3 regions of the Streptomyces sp. NPDC002176 genome follow, and region 1 is predicted to be linked to each of the others. Evidence: riboswitches for the same ligand, from Rfam matches in the RefSeq annotation. Region 1 holds a riboswitch; each other region holds the start of a gene.

The links. Region 1 has a riboswitch for cyclic di-AMP ahead of ACI2LY_RS22195 (C40 family peptidase). Riboswitches for the same ligand answer to the same signal wherever they lie in the genome.
Region 2: another riboswitch for cyclic di-AMP. It lies ahead of ACI2LY_RS13220 (transglycosylase SLT domain-containing protein); the one in region 1 lies ahead of ACI2LY_RS22195 (C40 family peptidase).
Region 3: another riboswitch for cyclic di-AMP. It lies ahead of ACI2LY_RS07775 (M23 family metallopeptidase); the one in region 1 lies ahead of ACI2LY_RS22195 (C40 family peptidase).

The regions. Positions count from the first base shown of each region.
Region 1 is NZ_JBJDQW010000004.1:659,654-662,918, reverse strand. Features, by position in the region: gene ACI2LY_RS22205 (8-amino-7-oxononanoate synthase) at 1-654, shown strand, start outside; gene ACI2LY_RS22200 (ATP-binding protein) at 877-1,347, shown strand; gene ACI2LY_RS22195 (C40 family peptidase) at 1,427-1,900, opposite strand; cyclic di-AMP (ydaO/yuaA leader) riboswitch at 1,904-2,117, opposite strand; gene ACI2LY_RS22190 (hypothetical protein) at 2,459-2,767, opposite strand; gene ACI2LY_RS22185 (ATP-dependent Clp protease proteolytic subunit) at 2,775-3,265, opposite strand, start outside.
Region 2 is NZ_JBJDQW010000002.1:1,065,631-1,068,895, forward strand. Features, by position in the region: gene ACI2LY_RS13210 (outer membrane lipoprotein carrier protein LolA) at 1-31, opposite strand, end outside; gene ACI2LY_RS13215 (polyprenyl synthetase family protein) at 255-1,265, opposite strand; cyclic di-AMP (ydaO/yuaA leader) riboswitch at 1,814-2,049, shown strand; gene ACI2LY_RS13220 (transglycosylase SLT domain-containing protein) at 2,053-2,535, shown strand; gene ACI2LY_RS13225 (HAD family hydrolase) at 2,601-3,265, opposite strand, start outside.
Region 3 is NZ_JBJDQW010000001.1:1,727,332-1,730,596, forward strand. Features, by position in the region: gene ACI2LY_RS07770 (GntR family transcriptional regulator) at 1-524, opposite strand, end outside; gene ACI2LY_RS07775 (M23 family metallopeptidase) at 709-1,452, opposite strand; cyclic di-AMP (ydaO/yuaA leader) riboswitch at 1,465-1,618, opposite strand; gene ACI2LY_RS07780 (M16 family metallopeptidase) at 1,851-3,239, opposite strand; gene ACI2LY_RS07785 (M16 family metallopeptidase) at 3,236-3,265, opposite strand, start outside.

The sequences.
Region 1 (3,265 bases):
ATCGCCGTCTCCGACACGGTGTTCTCCGTCGACGGCGACGCCGCCCCGCTGCGCCGACTGGCCGACGTCTGCCGGGAGCACGGGGCCGGGCTGGTCGTGGACGACGCCCACGGGCTCGGCGTGCTGGGGGAGGGCGGCCGGGGCGCGGCGCACGCGGCCGGGCTCGCGGGCGCGGCCGACGTGGTGGTCACCGCGACGCTGTCCAAGTCGCTGGGCAGCCAGGGCGGGGTGGTGCTGGGCCCGGCGCGGGTGATCGGCCATCTGGTCAACACCGCGCGGACGTTCATCTTCGACACCGGACTCGCCCCGGCCGCCGCGGGGGCGGCGCTCGCCGCGCTGCGGCTGCTCCGGCGCGAACCGGAGCGCCCGGCGCGCGTCCGGGAGGTCGCCGCCGAACTGCACGCCCGGCTGACCGCCGAGGGTCTGTCGGCGGTCCGCCCGGACGCGGCCGTGGTCTCCGTACGGGCGCCGTCCGCCGACGCCGCGGTGCGCTGGGCCGCCGACTGCCGTGCCGAGGGTCTGTCGGTGGGATGTTTCCGCCCGCCGTCGGTCCCGGACGGCGTCTCCCGGCTGCGGCTGACCGCCCGCGCGGACCTGTCCGGGGCGGAGATCGAACGGGCCGTTCGGGTCATCACCGCCGTTCGGCCCAGCTGAGGTCGGGAAAAACCCCGTCAAATACGGGCGCACGTCGCAGAGTTCACCCCGTTGAGCGACAGATGTCCGCGTATCTGGGGGGTTGGTTCCCCGGACCGGCCCCGTGATGGCAGGGTGACCTGCACGCACCAGAGCGGGACCGTGTCCGAAGCCTCCGCCCCGCGTCGCCGCGCGGCGTGTGGGAGGTCGGCGGGCCGCCCGTGGGAAAGGGACGACTTCGCCATGGCAGACCATCTGGAAGCATCCGTCACTCTGCCGAGCGATCCCGCCTCGGTCTCCACGGCCCGGTCCTATGTCGTGGGCACCCTGATGGGCTGGGGGCTGCCCTCGGACGACGAGGTGGCCGACACGGTGCGCCTCATCGTCTCCGAACTCGCCACCAACGCCGTCCAGCACACCCTGGGCCAGTCGCCCACCTTCACCGTGGACATCGTGCTGGCCAGGGACGAGCTGCTGCTCATCGGGGTGACGGACAGCCACCCGCGGCTGCCCAAGAGGCTCCCGGCGGCGGTCGCCCAGGACAACGGGCGCGGCATGGCCATCATCCGGTGTCTCACCGTCGAGTGCGGCGGCAAGCTCCGGGTCCGGCCGACCCGCGAGGGCGGCAAGACCGTCTTCGTCGAGCTGCCCTGGAGCGTCCCGGACCGGCCGCTGACCGTCACGGCCCGCCCGGAGCCCTCACCGGCCCGCTGAGAGCCCCGGCGGGGCCAGGAACCGGCTCCGGGGCGCGTGTACGCCCGCGGAAGCCGTCCCCAGCCGTGTTCCGGCGCCGCTAGTTGACCCGGCCGTACCAGACGCTCTTGGTCCAGATCTTCTGGAGCCGCACCACGTCCCCGGACTTCGGCGCGTGCCAGATCTTGCCCTTACCGGCGTAGATGCCGACGTGGTAGACGCTGGAGCCCGAGTGGAAGAACACCAGGTCACCGGCCTTGCGGTGGCCCGAGGAGATGTGGTGCGTCTTGTTGTACTGCTGGGCGGCCGTCCGCGGCAGCTTCTTGCCCGCCTTCTTGAACGAGTACAGCGTCAGGCCCGAGCAGTCGAAGCGGCCCGGCCCGGTGGCTCCGTAGCGGTAGGGGGCGCCCTTCTTGGACGCGGCGACCTTCAGTGCCTTCGACGCGGTGGTCGCGGCGGAGGCGTCGGTGGCCAGTCCCGGCACCATGATCGAGCCGCCCACGGCGGCCAGGGTGAGGGCCGAGGCCGTACCGGCCCGGGCCATCAGCGACGGGACACGATTGAGCGCAGTCATGCGCAACCCTTCGTCAGCCGCCTGTGAAGGATGACCTGTCGGATTCGGGCTGGCGAAGTTGCCCGGCCGTGTCACCACGGCTTCACCCCAAGGGCTGCTCGGCACGATCGTCCGCGTCTCGCGGACATCCGTCCCGGCGACCCGTCTTGCTCGGGTCCTCCACTCCTGCCGATGCACTTCTGTCGACCGGTCATCCGGGTGGCGGCAGGACTCGGCGTCCGCCCGGATGCGCCCCGCCGTTGTGGCGGGGTCTTGTCGTCAGACAGGGATCTTGGCCCACTCCTGTCCGAAAATCCCAATGGAACCGGGGGTTTGTGGTGTTACTCACCACTCACCCGTTCGGGTGGACAGGGGTATGTCCGAGCCGCCGTCAATTCCCCTGCATGGCCCCGGACCTGGGATTCGATCGCCGCGCGTCGGCCCGCCGGGCGCGCCGCGCGCAACTCGGCGGGTCCGGAAACGGGCGCGGAGATACACCGGTCGGCGGTAGCACGTTCGGCCCGTTTCGGCGCGGCGGACGACACGCCGTGCCCCGTCCGGCCGACGGCGGTGTCCGGCTCAGCCGACGTCATCGGGCGGGAGCGCGACGCGCGCGGCCCGGCGCTCCCCGTCCAGCACCCGGAGCGCGTGTGCCAGCGTGCGCCCGTACAGCTCCGCCTCGCCCCGCCCGTGCATCAGCGCGAGCGCGTCACGGAGCGCGGCCGCCGTGCGCACCAGCGCCTGCGCCGCCCTGAGGGCCCGGTACGTGTCCCCGTGCCGGGCCGGGTTGATCCGGCCCAGCAGGTCGGCCGCCTCCAGATAACGGTCGATCAGCTCGCCCTCGGCGCGGGTCAGCGCGGGCAGCGGCGGCAGCTCCTCCGGCAGCACGGCCCGCTCACCGGGCGCCGGGCAGCTGCTTGCGGTCGCGTACGACGCCGTCGACCAGGCCGTGCTCCAGGGCGCCGGTGGCGTCCAGCACCCGCTCCCGCTCCAGATCCGCGGTGACGGTGGCGGCGTCCCGGCCGGTGTGCCGCACGAGCAGCTCCTCCATCAGCTCCCGCGCCCTGACCAGCTCCGCCGCCTTGATCTCCAGGTCGCTGGGCTGCCCCTGCACCGGCTCGGTCAGCTCCGGCTGACGCAGCACCACCCGCGAGCCGGGCAGCGCGAACCGCTTGCCGGGCGTACCGGCCGCGAGCAGCACGGTGGCCACCGAGGCGACCTGGCCCAGGCAGTACGTCCCCACGTCGCAGCCGACGTAGCGCATCGTGTCGTAGACCGCCGTCATGGCGTGGAAGTCGCCGCCGGGGCAGTTCAGGTACAGCGTGATGTCCCGGTCCGGGGCGGCGTGTTCGAGCTGCATGAGCTGGGCGATCACATCCGTGGCCG
Region 2 (3,265 bases), on a different contig from region 1:
CGGTCGCGTGGTCGGATTCGTACGGTGCCATGTCTGCCTTACCTCCGTCGTCGGCGGCGGCTGCGCTCTATGGGTTCCACCTGAGCCGCCATTCTCACCCGGATCGGTGAGGAGTGGTGGTTTCCCTGGTTCCCATCAGACCAATTCGGCAGTCCTCAAACGTCAGCCCACGGAGCCAACTCGGCGTACGCCTGCGGTATGACGTACGCACCGGACGCCCGCGCCGACCCGTAGGGGTCGGGCAGCGGCACGTCCTAGCCGGCCCGGTGCACCACGGCGTCGCACAGCTCGATCAGCGCCGTCTTCGCCGTGCAGTCCTTCAGCGGGGCGAGCGCGGCGCGGGCCTCCTCCGCGTACCGCACCGCGTCGCGGCGGGCCTGGTCCAGCGCGGGGTGGGCGCGCAGCGCGGTGAGCGCCTGGGCGAGCCGGGCGTCGTCGGTGAGGTCGGAGTCCAGCAGCTCGCACAGCGCGAGGTCGGCGGGCTCGCCGAGCCGGGCGGCGCGCTCGCGCAGCCGCAGCACGGGCAGCGTGGGCACGCCCTCGCGCAGGTCGGTGCCGGGGGTCTTGCCGGACTCGTCGGAGTCGGAGGCGATGTCCAGCACGTCGTCGGCGAGCTGGAAGGCGACGCCGAGGCGCTCGCCGTACTGGGTGAGCACGTCGACGACGCTCTCGTCGGCGCCGGACATCATGGCGCCGAACCGGCAGGACACGGCGACCAGGGAGCCGGTCTTGCCGGAGAGCACGTCGAGGTAGTGCTCGACGGGGTCGCGGCCGTCCTGGGGACCCGCGGTCTCCAGTATCTGGCCGGTGACGAGGCGCTCGAAGGCGAGGGCCTGGACGCGGACGGCCTCGGGGCCGAGATCGGCGAGTATCTGCGTGGCGCGGGCGAAGAGGAAGTCACCGGTGAGCACCGCGACGGAGTTGCCCCAGCGGGTGTTGGCGCTGTCCACGCCGCGCCGCACGGCCGCCTCGTCCATGACGTCGTCGTGGTAGAGCGTGGCCAGGTGGGTCAGCTCGACGACGACGGCGGAGGGCACGATGCGCGGGGCGTGCCGGTCGCCGAACTGGGCGGACAGCAGCACGAGCAGCGGACGGAACCGCTTGCCCCCGGCCCGCACCAGGTGCTGGGCGGAGCCGGTGATGAAGGGGACCTCGCTCTTGGTGGCCTCTAGCAGGCCCGCCTCGACAGCCGCCAGTCCGGCCTGGACATCGGCTTCCAGTGCCTGGTCCCGCACGCTCAGCCCGAACGGCCCGACGACGGTCACGAGGTTCTCCTGTCTGCTGGTGTCTGCTGGCGACTTCACGGCTTGTCGATAGGTCGCTGCCATCAGTCAAGTCAGCGTATCCGGTCCTCTTTGGATCACCGATCGCACCCACCGGTCCAGCTCACGAGGTATCGGTTTTCGTCCGGCATGTCCTGGATGGATGGACAAGGGTCGATATGAGGGGAGTCGGTCGGACGATCCGGCACTCCGGGGGTCATGCCGGTCCAACGAACGGGAGTGCCCCAGAGGTTCCGCCCCGACGGGACCGACACTCCCTAATACCCACAGACGGCCCAAATGCACATAATCCCCCATGTCTGATTTTGCGTATTTTGCGATTCCGTGAGTTGGCTCACGCGGGCCGCTCTTCCGCGCCTACCCCCGCGAACCCCCCTCTCACCCCCTTCTCACCGTGCCCGGTACGGAAGTTGAGGGTTGGCGACCGCAAAGGATCAAGTAGGCCATTTGGGACAGACCAAGGTCAACTAGTACTTCGGGTGAATCCGGTACTTGTTCCGGACATGTGCGGTCGCATACGTTCCCGCCCTGTCAGGCGAACGCCGAATCCTGCCGCGTCTGACACACCCACTCACGAACTCATTCGTACGGCAGGAGCGGGGGACCCAGGTAAGCCGCCGGACCGGTGCGACCCATGTCGCGCCGGGACGGCTCGGGGTGAAGCCGAAATCGTCCCCGGTGTCCGACGGGCACCGGGGACGACGCGGCCGGGCACCTCCCCGCCCGAACCCGACAGCTCACCTCGCAGGCGACGGAGAGGAACTTCGACATGTCTGCTGTTGCTCAGCCGCGCCGTGCCCGCACCAAGCGCATCGTCCGCACGCTCGCCGTCACCGGTACCGGTGCCGCGATGTTCGCGCTCCCCCTCATCGGCGCCACCAGCGCCTCCGCCGCCCCGGCCGCCAAGCCCGCCGCCGCCTCCACCGTGTACCCGAACAACCTGGACGGCTGGATCCGCCAGTCCCTGGCGATCATGGCCGAGAAGGGCATCCCGGGCACCTACAACGGCATCCACCGCAACGTGATGCGCGAGTCCTCGGGCAACCCGCTGGCCATCAACAACTGGGACATCAACGCCATCAAGGGCACCCCGTCCAAGGGCCTGCTCCAGGTGATCGACCCCACCTTCGCCACGTACCACGTGGCCGGCACCTCCTTCGACCCGTACAACCCGGTCGCCAACATCACCGCCGCCTGCAACTACGCGTTCCACCGCTACGGCTCGATCGACAACGTCAACGGCCCGTACTAAGCCGGTACAACCGTCGCACCGCGCCCCCGTCGCACGCCTCGCGCGTACGGCGGGGGCCGCCCGTGTCACCGGGCGAAGAGACGCTCCAGGACGACGGCCACCCCGTCGTCCTCGTTGGAGAGGGTGACCTCGTCGGCCACCGCCTTCAGCTCCGGGTGGGCGCCCGCCATGGCGACGCCGTGCGCCGCCCACTGGAACATCGGGATGTCGTTCGGCATGTCGCCGAAGGCCACCGTGTCCCGGCGGGCGCGGCCCAGGCGCTCGGCGGCCAGCGCGAGACCGGTCGCCTTGGTGATCCCGCACGGCTGCAGCTCGACCGTGCCGGGGCCCGACATGGTGACCGTGGCCAGCGAGCCGACGACCGAGCGGGCCGTGGCCGCCAGTTCGTCGTCGGACAGGCCGGGGTGGCGCAGCAGCACCTTGCTGATCGGTGCGCGCCACAGCTCCGCGCGCCGCTCCACCGGTACGGCGGGCAGGGTCGGGTGCGGCATCCGGTAGCCGGGCTCGATCAGGGTGAGCCCGTCCACGCCGTCCTGGTCGACGGCCGCATGCACCTGGCCCACCTCCGCCTCGATCTTGCCGAGCGCGGTCTCGGCCAGCTCCCGGTCCAGCCGGACCGACCACAGCAGGGTGTGGGTCGCGGCGTCGTAGACCTGGGCGCCCTGCGCGCACACCGCGAGCCCCGTGCCGCCGAGCGCGGCCAGCAGGGGGCGTACGCGGGGCGCGGGGC
Region 3 (3,265 bases), on a different contig from region 1:
GCGCCGTGTTCCGCCCAGGTCTCCGGGGGGCTGGCCGGGCCGTCCACGGTGTACATCCAGGCGATCTTGTGGCGGAGCTGGGTGAGCGCCGAGGTCAGCGCGTGGCTGCCGCACGCCTGGGCGAGCGTCTCGTGGAACCAGCCGTCCAGCGCGCGCAGGTCGTCGCTGTTGCCGAGCCGCGCCCGCTCCTGACCCAGTCTGACCAGGCCGCGCAGCACCTTCAGATGGGCCTCGGTGCGCCGCTGGGCGGCCCGCGCGGCACCGAGCGGCTCCAGCAGCAGACGCATCTCCAGCAGGTCGGCGGCCTCCTGCTCGGTGGGCTCGGCCACGCAGGCGCCCGCGTGCCGCCGGGTCACGACGAAGCCCTCGGCCTCCAGGGTGCGCAGCGCCTCGCGGACGGGGACGCGGGAGACGCCATAGCGGCGGGCGAGGACCTCCTCGGTCAGCCGGGCGCCGCGCTCGTGGACCCCGGCGACGATGTCGTCCCGGATCGCCGTGCACACCGAGTGCGCCGGAATACGCATGACCCACCTCCGCCTTAATGCCCGTGAAACGCCGACGACCGCGCTTGTTCCGTGACTCTATGGCAATGCGCGGAGATTTCCGATGGCGGACCGGAATCCATGGCTATTTTTTGGACAGCACCCGGAGGAAAGCGGGCAGCGAAAAGCCCCGGCCGGGTGGGCCGGGGCTTTTCGCAGGAGAGGGTCAGACGTTCACGCCGTGCTTGCGGAGGTAGGCGACGGGGTCGATGTCGGACCCGTAGTCGGGGCCGGTGCGCGCCTCGAAGTGCAGATGCGGGCCGGTGACGTTGCCGGTGGCGCCGGACAGGGCGATCTGCTGGCCGGGGACGACCCGCTGGCCCACGCTGACGCCGATGGACGACAGATGGCCGTACTGGGTGTACATGCCGTCGGCCATCTTGATCACGATCTCGTTGCCGTACGCGCCGCCCCAGCCGGTGGAGACCACGGTCCCGGCACCGGCCGCGTGGACCGTGGTGCCGCTGGCGGCGTGGAAGTCGATGCCGGTGTGCGAACCGGACGACCACAGGGAGCTGGAGGACTGGTAGGCGGTGGAGACGTAGGAGCCGGTGATCGGCATGACGAAGGAGTTGAGAAGCTTGCGCGCGGCGTCGCGGGCGGCGCGCTCCTTGGCCTCGCGGGCCCGCTCGGCGGCGGCCCGCTCGGCGGCCTCCTCGGCGGCCTTGCGCTCGGCGGCCGCCTTCTGCGCGGTGGCCTGCGCGGCGATCTCGTCGGCGAGGGTGTCGCTGACGGCGATGACGGGGGTGAGGCCGGTGTTCTCGACGGAGTTGTCCGCGGCGAGTGCCGGGGAGGCCGCGAGGGTGCCGACGACACCGGTGGTGAGGGCCGCCACACCGGCCGCGGTCGCGGTGGTGCGCTTGACCCGACCGGGCTTGCGGTGCTTCCCGGAGGCGCACATGAACGCCATGAGCAGGCTGTTCCTTTCCTTCCCTCTCGCCTACCGGGTTAGCTGACGGGTTCGGAGCAGGAAGGTCTCCTACGGCCGCCCTCGCATGCGCGCGGGCGCCCGATTCACCCCAGGGACTGCGGTGGGTCCCCGGCTCCCCCTACGGGGGACTCGGCGATGACTGTCCGGTGCCGCGGGCGCGGCGCACTGCCTGACGAACAGCCCGGAAGAAGCTAAAGGGGACGGGAGCGGATCTTCAAACGGGTCCGGACTTTTGTAGCGCATCCCACACGCCAGAGGGGTAACCTCCGCCTCAATCCGGACATTTGGTGACCGCTGTTCGAGCACACTCCCGAACACACGTGTGGACCCTGACGACTCATGTGCCATCAGGGCCCACACGCGCAAGCTCGCGTCGGCTACTCGGCCGAGACCACCTTGACCTCGCCGATGCCCAGCGCCTCGACGGGCTCCTTGATCTGGGCGGCGTCGCCCACCAGGACCGTGACCAGCCGGTCGGCCGGGAAGGCGTTCACCACGGCGGCCGTGGCCTCCACAGTGCCGGTGGCGGCGAGCGTGCGGTACAGCTCCGCCTGGAAGTCGTCCGGCAGATGCTGCTCGACCTGGTCCGCGAGGGTGCCCGCGACGGCGGCGGCCGTCTCGTACTTCAGCGGGGCCACGCCGACGAGGTTCTGCACGGCCACGTCCCGCTCGGCGTCGGTCAGCCCCTCGGCGGCCAGCGTGTGCAGCACCGTCCACAGGTCCGCGAGCGCGGGGCCGGTGTTCGGGGTGTCCACGGAACCGCTGATGGCGAGCATCGAGGCGCCGGTGCCGTCCGGGGCGGAGCGCAGCACCTGGCCGAAGGAGCGCACGCCGTAGGTGTAGCCCTTCTCCTCGCGCAGGACGCGGTCCAGGCGGGAGGTGAGGGTGCCGCCGAGGCAGTAGGTGCCGAGCACCTGGGCGGGCCACACGCGGTCGTGCCGGTCGGAGCCGATCCGGCCGATGAGCAGCTGGGTCTGCACGGCGCCGGGCCGGTCCACGATGACCACACGGCCGGTGTCGTCGGCGGTCACCGGCGGCACCGGGCGGGCCTGGCCGGGCGTACCGGTCCAGGCGCCGAGGGTCTCGGCGAGCAGCGCGTCGAGGTCGATGCCGTCGAGGTCGCCGACGACGACCGCGGTGGCGGTGGCGGGGCGCACATGGCGGTCGTAGAAGGCGCGGACGGCGCCCGCGTCGATCTTCTCGACGGTCTCCTCGGTGCCCTGGCGCGGCCGGGACATGCGCGCGGAGGACGGGAACAGCTCCTTGGACAGCTCCTTCGCGGCACGGCGGGCCGGGCTGGCCAGCTCGTGCGGGATCTCGTCCAGGCGGTTGCGGACCAGGCGCTCGATCTCGCTCTCCGCGAAGGCGGGGGCACGCAGGGCGTCCGCGAGCAGGGTGAGGCCCTTCTCCAGGCGGGAGGCGGGCACCTCCAGGCTGAGCCGGACGCCGGGGTGGTCGGCGTGTGCGTCCAGCGTGGCGCCCGCGCGCTCCAGTTCGGCGGCGAACTCCTCGGCGGAGTCCTTGTCGGTGCCCTCGGAGAAGGCGCGCGCCATCAGGGTGGCGACGCCGTCGAGACCGGCCGGTTCGGCGTCCAGGGGGGCGTCGAGCAGTACCTCGACGGCGACGACCTGCTGGCCGGGGCGGTGGCAGCGCAGCACGGTCAGGCCGTTGTCCAGGGTGGAGCGCTCGGGGGCCGGGAACGCCCACGGCTTGGCCTGACCGGCCTGCGGCTGGGGGTGGAACTCCATGGGGGCGAGCTCGGTCACTTGGCCGTCTCCTCGTCGTCGTTGCC